DNA from 3 places in the Enterococcus sp. XAF26B05_ASV22 genome. Region 3 is predicted to be linked to each of the others. Evidence: a T-box and tRNA genes for the amino acid it is inferred to sense, from the RefSeq annotation. Region 3 holds a T-box; the other regions hold tRNA genes.
What was found. The T-box of region 3 lies ahead of serS (serine--tRNA ligase). A T-box ahead of a tRNA ligase gene usually reads a tRNA of that ligase, here a tRNA-Ser.
Positions count from the first base shown of each region.

Region 1: it has a tRNA-Ser gene. The T-box ahead of serS (serine--tRNA ligase) is inferred to sense a tRNA for this amino acid. The anticodon was not compared.
Region 2: it has a tRNA-Ser gene. The T-box ahead of serS (serine--tRNA ligase) is inferred to sense a tRNA for this amino acid. The anticodon was not compared.

Region 1 is NZ_CM161538.1:1,368,521-1,375,130, reverse strand. It holds tRNA gene AC1PU0_RS06820 (tRNA-Leu) at 111-194, opposite strand; tRNA gene AC1PU0_RS06815 (tRNA-Cys) at 210-280, opposite strand; tRNA gene AC1PU0_RS06810 (tRNA-Gln) at 315-386, opposite strand; tRNA gene AC1PU0_RS06805 (tRNA-His) at 408-480, opposite strand; tRNA gene AC1PU0_RS06800 (tRNA-His) at 513-585, opposite strand; tRNA gene AC1PU0_RS06795 (tRNA-Trp) at 599-669, opposite strand; tRNA gene AC1PU0_RS06790 (tRNA-Tyr) at 679-759, opposite strand; tRNA gene AC1PU0_RS06785 (tRNA-Phe) at 763-835, opposite strand; tRNA gene AC1PU0_RS06780 (tRNA-Asp) at 852-925, opposite strand; tRNA gene AC1PU0_RS06775 (tRNA-Val) at 935-1,007, opposite strand; tRNA gene AC1PU0_RS06770 (tRNA-Glu) at 1,020-1,091, opposite strand; tRNA gene AC1PU0_RS06765 (tRNA-Ser) at 1,106-1,194, opposite strand; tRNA gene AC1PU0_RS06760 (tRNA-Asn) at 1,242-1,315, opposite strand; rRNA gene rrf (5S ribosomal RNA) at 1,323-1,438, opposite strand; rRNA gene AC1PU0_RS06750 (23S ribosomal RNA) at 1,534-4,445, opposite strand; tRNA gene AC1PU0_RS06745 (tRNA-Ala) at 4,631-4,703, opposite strand; rRNA gene AC1PU0_RS06740 (16S ribosomal RNA) at 4,786-6,346, opposite strand.
Region 2 is NZ_CM161538.1:2,922,195-2,928,804, forward strand. It holds tRNA gene AC1PU0_RS14440 (tRNA-Phe) at 9-81, opposite strand; tRNA gene AC1PU0_RS14445 (tRNA-Asp) at 95-168, opposite strand; tRNA gene AC1PU0_RS14450 (tRNA-Met) at 223-296, opposite strand; tRNA gene AC1PU0_RS14455 (tRNA-Ser) at 381-470, opposite strand; tRNA gene AC1PU0_RS14460 (tRNA-Glu) at 489-560, opposite strand; tRNA gene AC1PU0_RS14465 (tRNA-Ser) at 570-657, opposite strand; tRNA gene AC1PU0_RS14470 (tRNA-Ile) at 677-750, opposite strand; tRNA gene AC1PU0_RS14475 (tRNA-Gly) at 755-825, opposite strand; tRNA gene AC1PU0_RS14480 (tRNA-Asp) at 838-911, opposite strand; tRNA gene AC1PU0_RS14485 (tRNA-Met) at 966-1,039, opposite strand; tRNA gene AC1PU0_RS14490 (tRNA-Ser) at 1,124-1,213, opposite strand; tRNA gene AC1PU0_RS14495 (tRNA-Ile) at 1,251-1,324, opposite strand; tRNA gene AC1PU0_RS14500 (tRNA-Met) at 1,341-1,414, opposite strand; tRNA gene AC1PU0_RS14505 (tRNA-Ala) at 1,433-1,505, opposite strand; tRNA gene AC1PU0_RS14510 (tRNA-Pro) at 1,518-1,591, opposite strand; tRNA gene AC1PU0_RS14515 (tRNA-Arg) at 1,601-1,674, opposite strand; tRNA gene AC1PU0_RS14520 (tRNA-Leu) at 1,772-1,857, opposite strand; tRNA gene AC1PU0_RS14525 (tRNA-Gly) at 1,873-1,944, opposite strand; tRNA gene AC1PU0_RS14530 (tRNA-Thr) at 1,953-2,025, opposite strand; tRNA gene AC1PU0_RS14535 (tRNA-Leu) at 2,061-2,142, opposite strand; tRNA gene AC1PU0_RS14540 (tRNA-Lys) at 2,155-2,227, opposite strand; tRNA gene AC1PU0_RS14545 (tRNA-Val) at 2,234-2,306, opposite strand; rRNA gene rrf (5S ribosomal RNA) at 2,321-2,436, opposite strand; rRNA gene AC1PU0_RS14555 (23S ribosomal RNA) at 2,532-5,443, opposite strand; rRNA gene AC1PU0_RS14560 (16S ribosomal RNA) at 5,727-6,610, opposite strand, start outside.
Region 3 is NZ_CM161538.1:3,276,631-3,283,240, reverse strand. It holds gene AC1PU0_RS16165 (polysaccharide deacetylase family protein) at 1-453, opposite strand, end outside; partial or broken gene serS (serine--tRNA ligase) at 594-1,866, opposite strand; T-box leader at 1,969-2,181, opposite strand; gene croS (sensor histidine kinase CroS) at 2,220-3,371, opposite strand; gene croR (response regulator transcription factor CroR) at 3,361-4,050, opposite strand; rRNA gene AC1PU0_RS16145 (16S ribosomal RNA) at 4,706-6,266, shown strand; rRNA gene AC1PU0_RS16140 (23S ribosomal RNA) at 6,550-6,610, shown strand, end outside.

The DNA.
Region 1 (6,610 bases), 1.4 Mb from region 3:
AATATGACATTGATGGTTTGACCAACATCTGACGGACATTTGACGGACATCAGAAAAAATGAAAGAAAAAAAAGAGCACCAACGTAAGATAAACGTTGATGCTTGGCATATACCGGCGGCCGGGGTCGAACCGGCACGATCGTAAGATCACAGGATTTTGAGTCCAGCGCGTCTGCCAATTCCGCCACGCCGGCATTAAATAATTTGCAAGGCGGTAACCGGATTTGAACCGGTGATGAAGGTTTTGCAGACCTCTGCCTTACCACTTGGCTATACCGCCATATTACAATTTACAAATTCTCTAAAAGAGAAAACTGGGGTAGCTGGATTCGAACCAACGCATGACAGGATCAAAACCTGTTGCCTTACCGCTTGGCTATACCCCAATAATAAAATTTAAAGCTAAGGGCGACTGATGGGAATCGAACCCACGCGTGGCGGAACCACAATCCGCTGTGTTAACCACTTCACCACAATCGCCATAATATACATAATATAAAATTTAGAGCAAGGGCGACTGATGGGGATCGAACCCACGCATGGCGGAACCACAATCCGCTGTGTTAACCACTTCACCACAATCGCCATAATATATTAACAGGGATAGTAGGAATCGAACCCACAATGACGGTTTTGGAGACCGTAGTTATACCGTTTAACTATATCCCTACTATGTAATGGAGGAAAGTGGATTCGAACCACTGAACCCTAAGGAACGGATTTACAGTCCGTCGCGTTTAGCCACTTCGCTATTCCTCCAAATGGCGCAAGACAGAATCGAACTGCCGACACACGGAGCTTCAATCCGTTGCTCTACCAACTGAGCTACTGCGCCAAAACTATAATACTAACGGTCTGGACGGGACTCGAACCCGCGACCTCCTGCGTGACAGGCAGGCATTCTAACCAGCTGAACTACCAAACCGTAATTTAATGGAGGTTGACGGGATCGAACCGCCGACCCCCTGCTTGTAAGGCAGGTGCTCTCCCAGCTGAGCTAAACCTCCAATAAATATAAATGACCCGTACGGGAATCGAACCCGTGATACCGCCGTGAAAGGGCGGTGTCTTAACCGCTTGACCAACGGGCCAATAAAACTTAATACGGAGAGTAAGGGATTCGAACCCTTGAGACAGCGTTAACCGTCTACATGATTTCCAATCATGCTCCTTCGGCCACTCGGACAACTCTCCAAAGTTAAAAAGAAGCAAACATTACTCATAAGTCCTATATTAAGGAACTCCGGCAGTAGGACTCGAACCTACGACATCATGATTAACAGTCATGCGCTACTACCAACTGAGCTATGCCGGAATAATTAGCGTGGCGACGTCCTACTCTCACAAAGGGAAACCCTTCACTACAATCGGCGCTAAGAAGCTTAACTTCTGTGTTCGGCATGGGAACAGGTGTATCCTTCTCGCTATCGCCACCACACTGGGTGTTGTTGCTATTTAGTTGAGTGATTATTCACTCAAAACTGGATTGAAGTAGTAATCAAACATTCCGAAACTCTTTTTTATTTTGTTTTTTTGGTTAAGTCCTCGACCGATTAGTATTGGTCCGCTCCGTACATCACTGCACTTCCACTTCCAACCTATCTACCTGATCATCTCTCAGGGGTCTTACTTTCTTAAAGAAATGGGAAATCTCATCTTGAGGTGGGCTTCACACTTAGATGCTTTCAGCGTTTATCCCTTCCCTACATAGCTACCCAGCAATGCCCTTGGCAGAACAACTGGTACACCAGCGGTAAGTCCATCCCGGTCCTCTCGTACTAAGGACAGCTCCTCTCAAATTTCCAACGCCCGCGACGGATAGGGACCGAACTGTCTCACGACGTTCTGAACCCAGCTCGCGTGCCGCTTTAATGGGCGAACAGCCCAACCCTTGGGACCGACTACAGCCCCAGGATGCGACGAGCCGACATCGAGGTGCCAAACCTCCCCGTCGATGTGGACTCTTGGGGGAGATAAGCCTGTTATCCCCAGGGTAGCTTTTATCCGTTGAGCGATGGCCCTTCCATGCGGAACCACCGGATCACTAAGCCCGACTTTCGTCCCTGCTCGACTTGTAAGTCTCGCAGTCAAGCTCCCTTCTGCCTTTACACTCTGCGAATGATTTCCAACCATTCTGAGGGAACCTTTGGGCGCCTCCGTTACTCTTTAGGAGGCGACCGCCCCAGTCAAACTGCCCACCTGACACTGTCTCCCACCACGATAAGTGGTGCGGGTTAGAGGGTTCATAACACAAGGGTAGTATCCCACCAGCGCCTCCACCGAAACTAGCGTTCCGGGTTCATCGGCTCCTACCTATCCTGTACATGTGGTACAAACACTCAATATCAAGCTACAGTAAAGCTCCATGGGGTCTTTCCGTCCTGTCGCGGGTAACCTGCATCTTCACAGGTACTAAAATTTCACCGAGTCTCTCGTTGAGACAGTGCCCAAATCGTTACGCCTTTCGTGCGGGTCGGAACTTACCCGACAAGGAATTTCGCTACCTTAGGACCGTTATAGTTACGGCCGCCGTTTACTGGGGCTTCAATTCTGAGCTTCGCCGAAGCTAACCCATCCTCTTAACCTTCCAGCACCGGGCAGGCGTCAGCCCCTATACTTCATCTTTCGATTTTGCAGAGACCTGTGTTTTTGATAAACAGTCGCTTGGGCCTATTCACTGCGGCTGACCGAAGTCAGCACCCCTTCTCCCGAAGTTACGGGGTCATTTTGCCGAGTTCCTTAACGAGAGTTCGCTCGCTCACCTTAGGATACTCTCCTCGACTACCTGTGTCGGTTTACGGTACGGGCAGTTGTTTTCTTACTAGAAGCTTTTCTTGACAGTGTGACATCAGGAACTTCGGTACTATTATTTCCCTCCCCATCACAGCTTATCCGTATAGAGTAAAGCATTTGACTCTACTCAAGACTTACTGCTTGGACATGCACTTCCAGTCGCATGCATTCCTTAGCCTCCTGCGTCCCTCCATTGCTCAAACAAAAACAACTGGTACAGGAATATCAACCTGTTGTCCATCGCCTACGCCTATCGGCCTCGGCTTAGGTCCCGACTAACCCTGGGCGGACGAGCCTTCCCCAGGAAACCTTAGTCATACGGTGGACGGGATTCTCACCCGTCTTTCGCTACTCATACCGGCATTCTCACTTCTAAGCGCTCCAGCCGTCCTCACGATCGACCTTCAACGCCCTTAGAACGCTCTCCTACCATTACACCAGAGGTGTAATCCACAGCTTCGGTAATATGTTTAGCCCCGGTACATTTTCGGCGCAGGGTCACTCGACTAGTGAGCTATTACGCACTCTTTAAATGGTGGCTGCTTCTGAGCCAACATCCTAGTTGTCTGTGCAACCCCACATCCTTTTCCACTTAACATATATTTTGGGACCTTAGCTGGTGGTCTGGGCTGTTTCCCTTTCGACTACGGATCTTATCACTCGCAGTCTGACTCCCGGATATAAATGAATGGCATTCGGAGTTTATCTGAATTCGGTAACCCGAGATGGGCCCCTAGTCCAAACAGTGCTCTACCTCCATCATTCTTAATTCCGAGGCTAGCCCTAAAGCTATTTCGGAGAGAACCAGCTATCTCCAAGTTCGTTTGGAATTTCTCCGCTACCCACAGCTCATCCCCGCACTTTTCAACGTACGTGGGTTCGGTCCTCCAGTGCGTTTTACCACACCTTCAACCTGGCCATGGGTAGATCACATGGTTTCGGGTCTACGACTACATACTCATTCGCCCTATTCAGACTCGCTTTCGCTGCGGCTCCGGCTCTTCACCTTAACCTCGCATGCAATCGTAACTCGCCGGTTCATTCTACAAAAGGCACGCCATCACCCATTAACGGGCTTTGACTTGTTGTAGGCACACGGTTTCAGGATCTATTTCACTCCCCTTCCGGGGTGCTTTTCACCTTTCCCTCACGGTACTGGTTCACTATCGGTCATTAGGGAGTATTTAGCCTTGCGGGATGGTCCCCGCGGATTCCGACGGAATTTCTCGTGTTCCGCCGTACTCAGGATACTCCTAGGTGTTGCCAACATTTCGTCTACGGGGCTATTACCCACTTTGGCGAACCTTTCCAGGTTCTTCGACTATCTTGACAGACTACCACATCGGAGTCCTACAACCCCAACAAGCAAGCTTGTTGGTTTGGGCTCTTCCCGTTTCGCTCGCCGCTACTCAGGGAATCGAATTTTCTTTCTCTTCCTGCAGGTACTTAGATGTTTCAGTTCTCTGCGTCTACCTCTAACCAGCTATGTATTCACTGGAAAGTAACATCCTATAAAAGATGCTGGGTTTCCCCATTCGGAAATCTCTGGATCATAGCTCACTTACAGCTCCCCAAAGCATATCGGTGTTAGTCCCGTCCTTCATCGGCTCCTAATGCCAAGGCATCCACCGTGCGCCCTTATTCACTTAACCTGATGACCTTGCGGTCAATTGTTTGGTTCGTTTCTCTAGCGATAGAGGCGTCACCAATAAAATAAGCTTCGAACTATTTTACTTAAAAAACTCATTCAACGCGGTGTTCTCGGTTTGTTTTGATTACTTTTTTACTTCAATATCCAGTTTTCAATGAACAATATTAGTAACCTAGTGGTTACTAATGGAGCCTAGCGGGATCGAACCGCTGACCTCCTGCGTGCAAAGCAGGCGCTCTCCCATCTGAGCTAAGGCCCCATGGCGCTATTAACTTGAGAGTAAACCTCTCAAAACTGAACAAAGTGTCCACGAATGTGTAAGTTTCCGTAATATTCCTTAGAAAGGAGGTGATCCAGCCGCACCTTCCGATACGGCTACCTTGTTACGACTTCACCCCAATCATCTATCCCACCTTAGGCGGCTGGCTCCACAAGGGTTACCTCACCGACTTCGGGTGTTACAAACTTTCGTGGTGTGACGGGCGGTGTGTACAAGGCCCGGGAACGTATTCACCGCGGCGTGCTGATCCGCGATTACTAGCGATTCCGGCTTCATGTAGGCGAGTTGCAGCCTACAATCCGAACTGAGAGAAGCTTTAAGAGATTTGCATGACCTCGCGGCCTAGCGACTCGTTGTACTTCCCATTGTAGCACGTGTGTAGCCCAGGTCATAAGGGGCATGATGATTTGACGTCATCCCCACCTTCCTCCGGTTTGTCACCGGCAGTCTCGCTAGAGTGCCCAACTGAATGATGGCAACTAACAATAAGGGTTGCGCTCGTTGCGGGACTTAACCCAACATCTCACGACACGAGCTGACGACAACCATGCACCACCTGTCACTTTGTCCCCGAAGGGAAAGCTCTATCTCTAGAGTGGTCAAAGGATGTCAAGACCTGGTAAGGTTCTTCGCGTTGCTTCGAATTAAACCACATGCTCCACCGCTTGTGCGGGCCCCCGTCAATTCCTTTGAGTTTCAACCTTGCGGTCGTACTCCCCAGGCGGAGTGCTTAATGCGTTAGCTCCAGCACTGAAGGGCGGAAACCCTCCAACACTTAGCACTCATCGTTTACGGCGTGGACTACCAGGGTATCTAATCCTGTTTGCTCCCCACGCTTTCGAGCCTCAGCGTCAGTTACAGACCAGAGAGTCGCCTTCGCCACTGGTGTTCCTCCATATATCTACGCATTTCACCGCTACACATGGAATTCCACTCTCCTCTTCTGCACTCAAGTCTCCCAGTTTCCAATGACCCTCCCCGGTTGAGCCGGGGGCTTTCACATCAGACTTAAGAAACCGCCTGCGCTCGCTTTACGCCCAATAAATCCGGACAACGCTTGCCACCTACGTATTACCGCGGCTGCTGGCACGTAGTTAGCCGTGGCTTTCTGGTTAGATACCGTCAAGGTAAGAGCAGTTACTCTCCTACTTGTTCTTCTCTAACAACAGAGTTTTACGATCCGAAAACCTTCTTCACTCACGCGGCGTTGCTCGGTCAGACTTCCGTCCATTGCCGAAGATTCCCTACTGCTGCCTCCCGTAGGAGTCTGGGCCGTGTCTCAGTCCCAGTGTGGCCGATCACCCTCTCAGGTCGGCTATGCATCATGGCCTTGGTGAGCCGTTACCCCACCAACTAGCTAATGCACCGCGGGTCCATCCATCAGTGACACCCGAAAGCGTCTTTCAAATCAACACCATGCGGTGTCGATTATTATGCGGTATTAGCACCTGTTTCCAAGTGTTATCCCCCTCTGATGGGTAGGTTACCCACGTGTTACTCACCCGTCCGCCACTCCTCTTTTCAAATGAGTGCAAGCACTCGGTAGAAAAGAAGCGTTCGACTTGCATGTATTAGGCACGCCGCCAGCGTTCGTCCTGAGCCAGGATCAAACTCTCATAATAAAAGTTGAACACAATCCGAAGATTGTTAAGCTCATTTGTTTGCTAGCATATTGCTTTGCTTTGTTAAAAATTGTTGTTTGTTTTTACCGTTGTAAAAACAACCTACACATTTGGTTCGTCTTACTTTGTTCAGTTTTCAAAGGTCTACTGTGTCACCTCGCAGCAACTTTTATATCATACCAAATCTTCGATTTGATGTCAACACTTTTTTAAAAAAGTTTCAAAGTTTTTTTCTGCTTGATGTTATCGAATGTTTCGTGACAA
Region 2 (6,610 bases), 350 kb from region 3:
CTTTCAAATGGCGCAAGACAGAATCGAACTGCCGACACACGGAGCTTCAATCCGTTGCTCTACCAACTGAGCTACTGCGCCAAAAATTATAAAACGGTCTGGACGGGACTCGAACCCGCGACCTCCTGCGTGACAGGCAGGCATTCTAACCAGCTGAACTACCAAACCAATGTAACTGTATTGCATCACTTTATGTTACTATGCTTTTATATTTAAAAGCAATTGCGGGGGCAGGATTTGAACCTACGACCTTCGGGTTATGAGCCCGACGAGCTACCTGACTGCTCCACCCCGCGATAATTATAGTCCCTATTGACTATAGAAAGGTGTTAACATGTACTAATTCATCATCAACGCTAAAGCATTGTGATTCTTAGCAAAGGAGGATAAGGGATTCGAACCCTTGCACGGTTTTACCCGCCTGACGGTTTTCAAGACCGTTCCCTTCAGCCGGACTTGGGTAATCCTCCGAAATAAATATTAAAAAATGACCCGTACGGGAATCGAACCCGTGATACCGCCGTGAAAGGGCGGTGTCTTAACCGCTTGACCAACGGGCCGCTATGAAACGGAGAAGGAGGGATTTGAACCCTCGCGCCGGTTTCCCGACCTACACCCTTAGCAGGGGCGCCTCTTCAGCCACTTGAGTACTTCCCCAAGAAAATAATTTAAAAAATGGGCCTAAATGGACTCGAACCATCGACCTCACGCTTATCAGGCGTGCGCTCTAACCAGCTGAGCTATAGGCCCATAAAGCGGGTGACGAGAATCGAACTCGCGACAACAGCTTGGAAGGCTGTGGTTTTACCACTAAACTACACCCGCAATACTTTAAAACGGTCTGGACGGGACTCGAACCCGCGACCTCCTGCGTGACAGGCAGGCATTCTAACCAGCTGAACTACCAAACCAATGTAACTGTATTGCATCACTTTATGTTACTATGCTTTTATATTTAAAAGCAATTGCGGGGGCAGGATTTGAACCTACGACCTTCGGGTTATGAGCCCGACGAGCTACCTGACTGCTCCACCCCGCGATAATTATAGTCCCTATTGACTATAGAAAGGTGTTAACATGTACTAATTCATCATCAACGCTAAAGCATTGTGATTCTTAGCAAAGGAGGATAAGGGATTCGAACCCTTGCACGGTTTTACCCGCCTGACGGTTTTCAAGACCGTTCCCTTCAGCCGGACTTGGGTAATCCTCCGAAATAAAAAATACTACTATTCAAATCGTCACTACAATGGACCTTGTAGGACTCGAACCTACGACCGGACGGTTATGAGCCGTCTGCTCTAACCAACTGAGCTAAAGGTCCTTGGCTCTTAAAAAAATCGCGGCGAAGGGGATCGAACCCCCGACCTCCCGGGTATGAACCGGACGCTCTAGCCAGCTGAGCTACACCGCGAAAATAATAAAGTACTAATGGAGCCTAGCGGGATCGAACCGCTGACCTCCTGCGTGCAAAGCAGGCGCTCTCCCATCTGAGCTAAGGCCCCACAAAAATAAAATCGGGAAGACAGGATTCGAACCTGCGACCCCTTGGTCCCAAACCAAGTGCTCTACCAAGCTGAGCTACTTCCCGTAGCTATAATGCACCCAAAGGGAGTCGAACCCCTAACCTCTTGATTCGTAGTCAAGCACTCTATCCAGTTGAGCTATGGGTGCTAAAGCAAGGATCAAAGTCAGATGTGTTCATCTGCTTCGTACTTGTCACATCTATTCTGTCAATTTTAGAATTGCCATTCATAGTGCTTCAAAGCAATGCCGAGGACCGGAATCGAACCGGTACGGTGATCACTCACCGCAGGATTTTAAGTCCTGTGCGTCTGCCAGTTCCGCCACCCCGGCGTTTTGAAAAGGCTAAGCGGAAAACGGGGTTCGAACCCGCGACCCCCACCTTGGCAAGGTGGTGCTCTACCACTGAGCTATTTCCGCAGTCTGGATGCCGGCTAAAGGATTTGAACCCTCGACCCTCTGATTACAAATCAGATGCTCTACCAACTGAGCTAAGCCGGCGTTATAATCGCCTAGTTATAAAACGAGACTAAAAATGCGGGTGAAGGGACTTGAACCCCCACGCCGTAAGGCGCTAGATCCTAAATCTAGTGCGTCTGCCAATTCCGCCACACCCGCAAAATATTTCTATGAGCCGTGCAGGGCTCGAACCTGCGACCCTCTGATTAAAAGTCAGATGCTCTACCAACTGAGCTAACGGCTCAAAAAATGGAGGTTGACGGGATCGAACCGCCGACCCCCTGCTTGTAAGGCAGGTGCTCTCCCAGCTGAGCTAAACCTCCAAGACAACACTTTAGCGTGGCGACGTCCTACTCTCACAAAGGGAAACCCTTCACTACAATCGGCGCTAAGAAGCTTAACTTCTGTGTTCGGCATGGGAACAGGTGTATCCTTCTCGCTATCGCCACCACACTGGGTGTTGTTGCTATTTAGTTGAGTGATTATTCACTCAAAACTGGATTGAAGTAGTAATCAAACATTCCGAAACTCTTTTTTATTTCGTTTCTTTGGTTAAGTCCTCGACCGATTAGTATTGGTCCGCTCCGTACATCACTGCACTTCCACTTCCAACCTATCTACCTGATCATCTCTCAGGGGTCTTACTTTCTTAAAGAAATGGGAAATCTCATCTTGAGGTGGGCTTCACACTTAGATGCTTTCAGCGTTTATCCCTTCCCTACATAGCTACCCAGCAATGCCCTTGGCAGAACAACTGGTACACCAGCGGTAAGTCCATCCCGGTCCTCTCGTACTAAGGACAGCTCCTCTCAAATTTCCAACGCCCGCGACGGATAGGGACCGAACTGTCTCACGACGTTCTGAACCCAGCTCGCGTGCCGCTTTAATGGGCGAACAGCCCAACCCTTGGGACCGACTACAGCCCCAGGATGCGACGAGCCGACATCGAGGTGCCAAACCTCCCCGTCGATGTGGACTCTTGGGGGAGATAAGCCTGTTATCCCCAGGGTAGCTTTTATCCGTTGAGCGATGGCCCTTCCATGCGGAACCACCGGATCACTAAGCCCGACTTTCGTCCCTGCTCGACTTGTAAGTCTCGCAGTCAAGCTCCCTTCTGCCTTTACACTCTGCGAATGATTTCCAACCATTCTGAGGGAACCTTTGGGCGCCTCCGTTACTCTTTAGGAGGCGACCGCCCCAGTCAAACTGCCCACCTGACACTGTCTCCCACCACGATAAGTGGTGCGGGTTAGAGGGTTCATAACACAAGGGTAGTATCCCACCAGCGCCTCCACCGAAACTAGCGTTCCGGGTTCATCGGCTCCTACCTATCCTGTACATGTGGTACAAACACTCAATATCAAGCTACAGTAAAGCTCCATGGGGTCTTTCCGTCCTGTCGCGGGTAACCTGCATCTTCACAGGTACTAAAATTTCACCGAGTCTCTCGTTGAGACAGTGCCCAAATCGTTACGCCTTTCGTGCGGGTCGGAACTTACCCGACAAGGAATTTCGCTACCTTAGGACCGTTATAGTTACGGCCGCCGTTTACTGGGGCTTCAATTCTGAGCTTCGCCGAAGCTAACCCATCCTCTTAACCTTCCAGCACCGGGCAGGCGTCAGCCCCTATACTTCATCTTTCGATTTTGCAGAGACCTGTGTTTTTGATAAACAGTCGCTTGGGCCTATTCACTGCGGCTGACCGAAGTCAGCACCCCTTCTCCCGAAGTTACGGGGTCATTTTGCCGAGTTCCTTAACGAGAGTTCGCTCGCTCACCTTAGGATACTCTCCTCGACTACCTGTGTCGGTTTACGGTACGGGCAGTTGTTTTCTCACTAGAAGCTTTTCTTGACAGTGTGACATCAGGAACTTCGGTACTATTATTTCCCTCCCCATCACAGCTTATCCGTATAGAGTAAAGCATTTGACTCTACTCAAGACTTACTGCTTGGACATGCACTTCCAGTCGCATGCATTCCTTAGCCTCCTGCGTCCCTCCATTGCTCAAACAAAAACAACTGGTACAGGAATATCAACCTGTTGTCCATCGCCTACGCCTATCGGCCTCGGCTTAGGTCCCGACTAACCCTGGGCGGACGAGCCTTCCCCAGGAAACCTTAGTCATACGGTGGACGGGATTCTCACCCGTCTTTCGCTACTCATACCGGCATTCTCACTTCTAAGCGCTCCAGCCGTCCTCACGATCGACCTTCAACGCCCTTAAAACGCTCTCCTACCATTACACCAGAGGTGTAATCCACAGCTTCGGTAATATGTTTAGCCCCGGTACATTTTCGGCGCAGGGTCACTCGACTAGTGAGCTATTACGCACTCTTTAAATGGTGGCTGCTTCTGAGCCAACATCCTAGTTGTCTGTGCAACCCCACATCCTTTTCCACTTAACATATATTTTGGGACCTTAGCTGGTGGTCTGGGCTGTTTCCCTTTCGACTACGGATCTTATCACTCGCAGTCTGACTCCCGGATATAAATGAATGGCATTCGGAGTTTATCTGAATTCGGTAACCCGAGATGGGCCCCTAGTCCAAACAGTGCTCTACCTCCATCATTCTTAATTCCGAGGCTAGCCCTAAAGCTATTTCGGAGAGAACCAGCTATCTCCAAGTTCGTTTGGAATTTCTCCGCTACCCACAGCTCATCCCCGCACTTTTCAACGTACGTGGGTTCGGTCCTCCAGTGCGTTTTACCACACCTTCAACCTGGCCATGGGTAGATCACATGGTTTCGGGTCTACGACTACATACTCATTCGCCCTATTCAGACTCGCTTTCGCTGCGGCTCCGGCTCTTCACCTTAACCTCGCATGCAATCGTAACTCGCCGGTTCATTCTACAAAAGGCACGCCATCACCCATTAACGGGCTTTGACTTGTTGTAGGCACACGGTTTCAGGATCTATTTCACTCCCCTTCCGGGGTGCTTTTCACCTTTCCCTCACGGTACTGGTTCACTATCGGTCATTAGGGAGTATTTAGCCTTGCGGGATGGTCCCCGCGGATTCCGACGGAATTTCTCGTGTTCCGCCGTACTCAGGATACTCCTAGGTGTTGCCAACATTTCGTCTACGGGGCTATTACCCACTTTGGCGAACCTTTCCAGGTTCTTCGACTATCTTGACAGACTACCACATCGGAGTCCTACAACCCCAACAAGCAAGCTTGTTGGTTTGGGCTCTTCCCGTTTCGCTCGCCGCTACTCAGGGAATCGAATTTTCTTTCTCTTCCTGCAGGTACTTAGATGTTTCAGTTCTCTGCGTCTACCTCTAACCAGCTATGTATTCACTGGAAAGTAACATCCTATAAAAGATGCTGGGTTTCCCCATTCGGAAATCTCTGGATCATAGCTCACTTACAGCTCCCCAAAGCATATCGGTGTTAGTCCCGTCCTTCATCGGCTCCTAATGCCAAGGCATCCACCGTGCGCCCTTATTCACTTAACCTGATGACCTTACGGTCAATTGTTTGGTTCGTTTCTCTAGCGATAGAGGCGTCACCAATAAAATAAGCTTCGAACTATTTTACTTAAAAAACTCATTCAACGCGGTGTTCTCGGTTTGTTTTGATTACTTTTTACTTCAATATCCAGTTTTCAATGAACAATTCATTTGAGAGAATCATATAATAAGGAAGAAAATCCAATGATTAACTTCTATTTATAAGAGTAAACCTCTCAAAACTGAACAAAGTGTCGACGAATGTGTAAGTTTCCGTAATATTCCTTAGAAAGGAGGTGATCCAGCCGCACCTTCCGATACGGCTACCTTGTTACGACTTCACCCCAATCATCTATCCCACCTTAGGCGGCTGGCTCCACAAGGGTTACCTCACCGACTTCGGGTGTTACAAACTTTCGTGGTGTGACGGGCGGTGTGTACAAGGCCCGGGAACGTATTCACCGCGGCGTGCTGATCCGCGATTACTAGCGATTCCGGCTTCATGTAGGCGAGTTGCAGCCTACAATCCGAACTGAGAGAAGCTTTAAGAGATTTGCATGACCTCGCGGCCTAGCGACTCGTTGTACTTCCCATTGTAGCACGTGTGTAGCCCAGGTCATAAGGGGCATGATGATTTGACGTCATCCCCACCTTCCTCCGGTTTGTCACCGGCAGTCTCGCTAGAGTGCCCAACTGAATGATGGCAACTAACAATAAGGGTTGCGCTCGTTGCGGGACTTAACCCAACATCTCACGACACGAGCTGACGACAACCATGCACCACCTGTCACTTTGTCCCCGAAGGGAAAGCTCTATCTCTAGAGTGGTCAAAGGATGTCAAGACCTGGTAAGGTTCTTCGCGTTGCTTCGAATTAAACCACATGCTCCACCGCTTGTGCGGGCCCCCGTCAATTCCTTTGAGTTTCAACCTTGCGGTCGTACTCCCCAGGCGGAGTGCTTAATGCGTTAGCTCGCAGCACTGAAGGGCGGAAACCCTCCAACACTTAGCACTCATCGTTTACGGCGTGGACTACCAGGGTATCTAATCCTGTTTGCTCCCCACGCTTTCGAGCCTCAGCGTCAGTTACAGACCAGAGAGTCGCCTTCGCCACTGGTGTTCCTCCATATATCTACGCATTTCACCGCTACACATGGAATTCCACTCTCCTCTTC
Region 3 (6,610 bases):
TTCGTTGATTTTTTCTCTTTTAACATAACCGACGAGCTTAGTTTCAGTCTTTTTTGAGCTGTTCTTTTGGGCAATGTCTATCAACGTTGTTAATTCGGTTTTAATTGCTGGTAATTGAGGGATAGAGTCAGCGGCGACAGGTTCATAAATAAGAGTCTGGATGTTGCCCTCTGTCTTCTCCTGCTCGGTTGTTTCAAAATCTTCATGATGTTGATTTTTTCGAATTTTTTCTAATAACGAGGTTTCTTTTTGCTCATATTGCTCCTCATCATCTTCGGGTAGGCTTATTTCTTTCTGCGTATGTTGCATAGCATAGATCGCATATACACCACCACATATTAAAATGAATGAAATCGTAAAGGTAGTTATAAAAATTATTTTTTTTGAAAAAGGGTACTTCTTTTTTTCGTGCCGACTGTTTCGAGTTCCTCGTGGGTGTTTGTTTCTATGCATAACGTTTGATCCCTCTAATTTATAAATTTAAGTGTTTATAGTAGTACAAATGTATCATGCCTATTTTGGACTTTCAACAATGGATTTGTTATCTGAGTGAATCTTTTGATTTTTTTAATGTATCTAGTTCATCAAAAAGTTTAGTTGATTTGTTTTAAATTACCCATATATGGAATCAAAACTTCTGGAATTGTCACTGTTCCGTCTTCATTTTGATAATTTTCTAAGATCGCTGCTACAGTTCGACCTACAGCTAAACCAGATCCATTTAAGGTATGTGCATATTGAACTTTATCATTTTCATCACGGTAACGAATCATTGCACGGCGAGCTTGGAAATCTTCACAGTTTGAACAAGAACTGATTTCTCGATAAGCGTTTTGTGCAGGGATCCAGACTTCTAAGTCGTACGTTTTTCGCAGCGGAGAAGCCCATATCACCTGTTGCTAATGACATAACGCGATAAGGTAGGTTTAATTTTTGCAAAATATCTTCTGCGTTTGCAGTCATTTTTTCTAATTCCTCATAAGAATGTTCTGCATCACTGAATTTTACCATTTCTACTTTGTTAAACTGATGTAGGCGGATCAAGCCTCGAGTATCGCGACCTGCACTTCCAGCTTCAGAACGGAAAGAAGGACTAAGCGCTGTAAAATAGATTGGTAAATCCTTTCCATCTAAAATCTCATCATTGTAATAGTTAGTTAAAGGAACCTCAGCGGTTGGAATCAAGGTCATATCTGTACCCTCTAGTTGAAAAACGTCTTCTTTGAACTTTGGGAATTGACCAGTACCAAACATAGAGTTGCTGTTTACGATATAAGGTGTCATCATTTCAGTATAACCATGGTCATAAACATGCATGTCCAGCATAAAATTGTATAATGCACGCTCTAGTCTCGCGCCTAATCCTTTATAGTAGACAAAACGGCTTCCTGCAACTTTTGCCCCTCGTTCAAAATCAAGAATATTTAAATTTTCTGCTACATCCCAGTGTGGTTTGGGTTCAAAAGCAAAATTTCTAGGCTCACTCCAACGGCGTACTTCAACATTATCATCTTCACTTGCGCCTACTGGTACTGAATCATGTGGAAGATTCGGTAATGTTGTAGAAATCTCATAAAGCTTAGTATCGATCGCTTCAATTTCAGTGTCCATGGCTTTGATATTACCGCCGACTTCTTTCATTTCAGCAATTTTAGCTGTCGCATCTTCTTTATTTCGTTTTAATTGTGCGATTTCTGCTGAAACATCATTTCGATATTTTTTTAGCTCTTCTGATTTTACTAATAAATTGCGGCGGCTTTCATCTAAGCGTAAGAATTCTACTAAGATCTCTTCTTTTACCCCACGGTTTTTTAGTTTTGCTTGAACAGCATCAAAATTTTGACGAATCATTTTTACATCTAACATAGTTACTCCTCCTTCAATTTAAAAGCATAATGGTCTTGTGCATCCATACTGCTAGATAACATTGTGGTAAAATAAAAAGCCACTCCATCCCTAGAAAAAAATTCTTGGGACGAAATGACTTGAATTTCGCGGTACCACCCAAGTTCAGCTATAATGCTGCCCTTGTAATGCAGATAACGGTTGCTGCCGGTCTGACTTATTTCGTCAAACGCATATAATAGAGATGGAATTCTTTATAGTCGAATATTTGCTTTCACCACCGCAAACTCTCTTTGATTCAGCACTATAAATACTTTTTCTCTTTGCTTGTCATTAGGATACAAAACTTTTGTTTGGATGTCAACCTTAGTAAATCAATTTCGCTTTAGCGGTAAGTGGATAATGAAAGATGTCCAATGATTATCGGAAGTGGCATAGATGTAGCCGCCATGTAATGCTATAATACTTTGGGCGATAGCTAAACCAAGACCTGTTCCGCCTGTTTCTTGGGATCGTGATTCCTCAACACGATAGAAACGGTCGAATAATTGATCCAAAGAGTTCTTAGGAATCGACGGACCGTCATTTCTAACGGCAATCACGACTTCTGTCCCAACTTTCTCTACATCAATGACAATATTTTTACCACCTTTACCGTATTTAAGCGCATTTGATAATAGATTATTGAAGACACGAACCAGTTTTTCGGTATCACCATCCATTTTTATTGATTCTGGATTAGCATTGACCTCAATCGTCATGTCGTTTTTATCTGCTTCCAGCTCAAAATCAGCAGCTAGTTGTTCAATCAATTGTGCCATATCAAAATGTATCGTATTGATAGGGACGGAAGGCTGACGAACTTTTGTATATTCAAAAAGATCATCAACAAGCAGCTTCATTTGTTTCGCTTTCACGTAAGCTGTATGAGTATACTTAAGTAAATCTTCTTCGTTTTTAAACTGTCGATCTTCAATTAAACCCAAATATCCTATAATAGAAGTTAAAGGAGTTCGGATATCGTGACTGACGTTTGTGATCAGTTCATCTTTTGATTTTTCTATTTTTCGTTCATCTTCAATTGCTGCAACGGTACTATCAACTAACCCGTTGATACTGGTAACAACTTTTGCTAAATCACCACTTAGCTCAAAAGGAATACGATGGTCGTAATTACCGTCAGCGATATAATGCAGTTCGCTGATAATATGACGTAATTGCATTTGGCGATAACGACGAATCAAACGCCAATACAACACAGCTATATCCACTATAAAGAATATCGGGATAACAAATTTACTTAAACTCCAAAATAAATCTGTATTTAGTTCTGCTGCAAAAGCACCCTTAGTTGCCCAGATAATTCCTTGTAGAGTTTGGCTGCCGCTAAGAATAACCGTAATCGAGACATTTAATAGAAGCAACAAGATAATAGTGACGATTCCTTCAGCAAGTAATTCGCTTATTTCCTTTGATGTTAGGGTAATTCTTTTTTGTTTTTCGATCTTCTTTTGTCTAACGAGCATCTATTTTATATCCAACTCCCCAAACTGTTTGAATGACTTTTTCTCCACCAGTTGCTTCTTCAATCTTATCTCTCAAGTGACTTACATGAACCATAACGGTTTTTGCAGAAACAATACTTTCTTGCTGCCACACACGTTCAAAAATTTCATCTGCACTAAAAACACGATTAGGATGACTGGCTAAGAGATACAAGATCCCAAATTCCAGTGCCGTTAATTGAATTTCTTTTCCTTCGACTGTTTTTACTTCGTGGGAATCTTTGTTAATAATCAATGATCCTATTTCAAGTACATCAGGCTCATCTGCTTTAAGCTGCATTTGACTACGTCTTAAAATAGATTTAACCCGAGCCATAACTTCCAATGGGTTGAATGGTTTCGTAACGTAGTCATCAGCTCCAGCAACTAACCCTTTAATTTTATCCATATCTGTTGTTTTAGCAGTTAGCATAATAATAGGAATTTGAGATTCCTTTCTTAATTCTTTCACAACTTGCATACCGTCCATAATCGGCATCATGATATCTAAGATAAGTAAATCAATATCTGAAATGGTTCGAATCTTAGATAAAGCTTCTTTTCCGTCATAAGCTTTCACCACTTCATACCCTTCGTTGTGAATATAAATGCTCAGTAGTTCTACAATCTCTTTATCATCATCAGCAACTAAAATCTTCATCTCATTCATTTCCTCCATATATATAGTAGAATCCTTCTTCTTCATTCTAACAAAAAAAGCAAAAAAAGGACAAAATCAAAGAGAAGTTACGGGAAATTTAGAATATGTTACTAAAAATTAAGAAACAGCATAAAATTCATCGGTTTTTCGTTAAAAAACGAACAATAAAGAACAAAAGTAATAAAACAATCGGGAACCAAAAAAACTTTAAAAAAAGCGCAAATTTTAGTTGACCTAAGCCTATAATCTTGGTATATTATATCTTGTCGCAAGGCACTGATGAAACACGCCGAACGATGAGCATAATATAACAACTTAAAGTTTAAAAAACTTTGAGAATCAGGGGGAAAATTTGTTGACAAACAATAAGAAACCTGGTAAACTAATGAAGTTGTCGCGAAACATCCGATAACATCGAGCAGAAAAAAACTTTGAAACTTTTTTTAAAAAAGTGTTGACATCGAATCGGAGATTTGATACGATATAAAAGTTGCTGCGAGGTAACACAGTAGACCTTTGAAAACTGAACAAAGTAAGACGAACCAAATGTGTAGGTTGTTTTTACAACGGTAAAAACAAACAACAATTTTAACAAAGCGAAGCAATATGCTAGCAAACAAATGAGCTTAACAATCTTCGGATTGTGTTCAACTTTTATTATGAGAGTTTGATCCTGGCTCAGGACGAACGCTGGCGGCGTGCCTAATACATGCAAGTCGAACGCTTCTTTTCTACCGAGTGCTTGCACTCATTTGAAAAGAGGAGTGGCGGACGGGTGAGTAACACGTGGGTAACCTACCCATCAGAGGGGGATAACACTTGGAAACAGGTGCTAATACCGCATAATAATCGACACCGCATGGTGTTGATTTGAAAGGCGCTTTCGGGTGTCGCTGATGGATGGACCCGCGGTGCATTAGCTAGTTGGTGAGGTAACGGCTCACCAAGGCCATGATGCATAGCCGACCTGAGAGGGTGATCGGCCACACTGGGACTGAGACACGGCCCAGACTCCTACGGGAGGCAGCAGTAGGGAATCTTCGGCAATGGACGAAAGTCTGACCGAGCAACGCCGCGTGAGTGAAGAAGGTTTTCGGATCGTAAAACTCTGTTGTTAGAGAAGAACAAGTAGGAGAGTAACTGCTCTTACCTTGACGGTATCTAACCAGAAAGCCACGGCTAACTACGTGCCAGCAGCCGCGGTAATACGTAGGTGGCAAGCGTTGTCCGGATTTATTGGGCGTAAAGCGAGCGCAGGCGGTTTCTTAAGTCTGATGTGAAAGCCCCCGGCTCAACCGGGGAGGGTCATTGGAAACTGGGAGACTTGAGTGCAGAAGAGGAGAGTGGAATTCCATGTGTAGCGGTGAAATGCGTAGATATATGGAGGAACACCAGTGGCGAAGGCGACTCTCTGGTCTGTAACTGACGCTGAGGCTCGAAAGCGTGGGGAGCAAACAGGATTAGATACCCTGGTAGTCCACGCCGTAAACGATGAGTGCTAAGTGTTGGAGGGTTTCCGCCCTTCAGTGCTGCAGCTAACGCATTAAGCACTCCGCCTGGGGAGTACGACCGCAAGGTTGAAACTCAAAGGAATTGACGGGGGCCCGCACAAGCGGTGGAGCATGTGGTTTAATTCGAAGCAACGCGAAGAACCTTACCAGGTCTTGACATCCTTTGACCACTCTAGAGATAGAGCTTTCCCTTCGGGGACAAAGTGACAGGTGGTGCATGGTTGTCGTCAGCTCGTGTCGTGAGATGTTGGGTTAAGTCCCGCAACGAGCGCAACCCTTATTGTTAGTTGCCATCATTCAGTTGGGCACTCTAGCGAGACTGCCGGTGACAAACCGGAGGAAGGTGGGGATGACGTCAAATCATCATGCCCCTTATGACCTGGGCTACACACGTGCTACAATGGGAAGTACAACGAGTCGCTAGGCCGCGAGGTCATGCAAATCTCTTAAAGCTTCTCTCAGTTCGGATTGTAGGCTGCAACTCGCCTACATGAAGCCGGAATCGCTAGTAATCGCGGATCAGCACGCCGCGGTGAATACGTTCCCGGGCCTTGTACACACCGCCCGTCACACCACGAAAGTTTGTAACACCCGAAGTCGGTGAGGTAACCCTTGTGGAGCCAGCCGCCTAAGGTGGGATAGATGATTGGGGTGAAGTCGTAACAAGGTAGCCGTATCGGAAGGTGCGGCTGGATCACCTCCTTTCTAAGGAATATTACGGAAACTTACACATTCGTCGACACTTTGTTCAGTTTTGAGAGGTTTACTCTTATAAATAGAAGTTAATCATTGGATTTTCTTCTTTATTATATGATTCTCTCAAATGAATTGTTCATTGAAAACTGGATATTGAAGTAAAAAGTAATCAAAACAAACCGAGAACACCGCGTTGAATGAGTTTTTTAAGTAAAATAGTTCGAAGCTTATTTTATTGGTGACGCCTCTATCGCTAGAGAAACGAACCAAACAATTGACCGTAAGGTCATCAGGTTAAGTGAATAAGGGCGCACGGTGGATGCCTTGGCATTAGGAGCCGATGAAGGACGGGA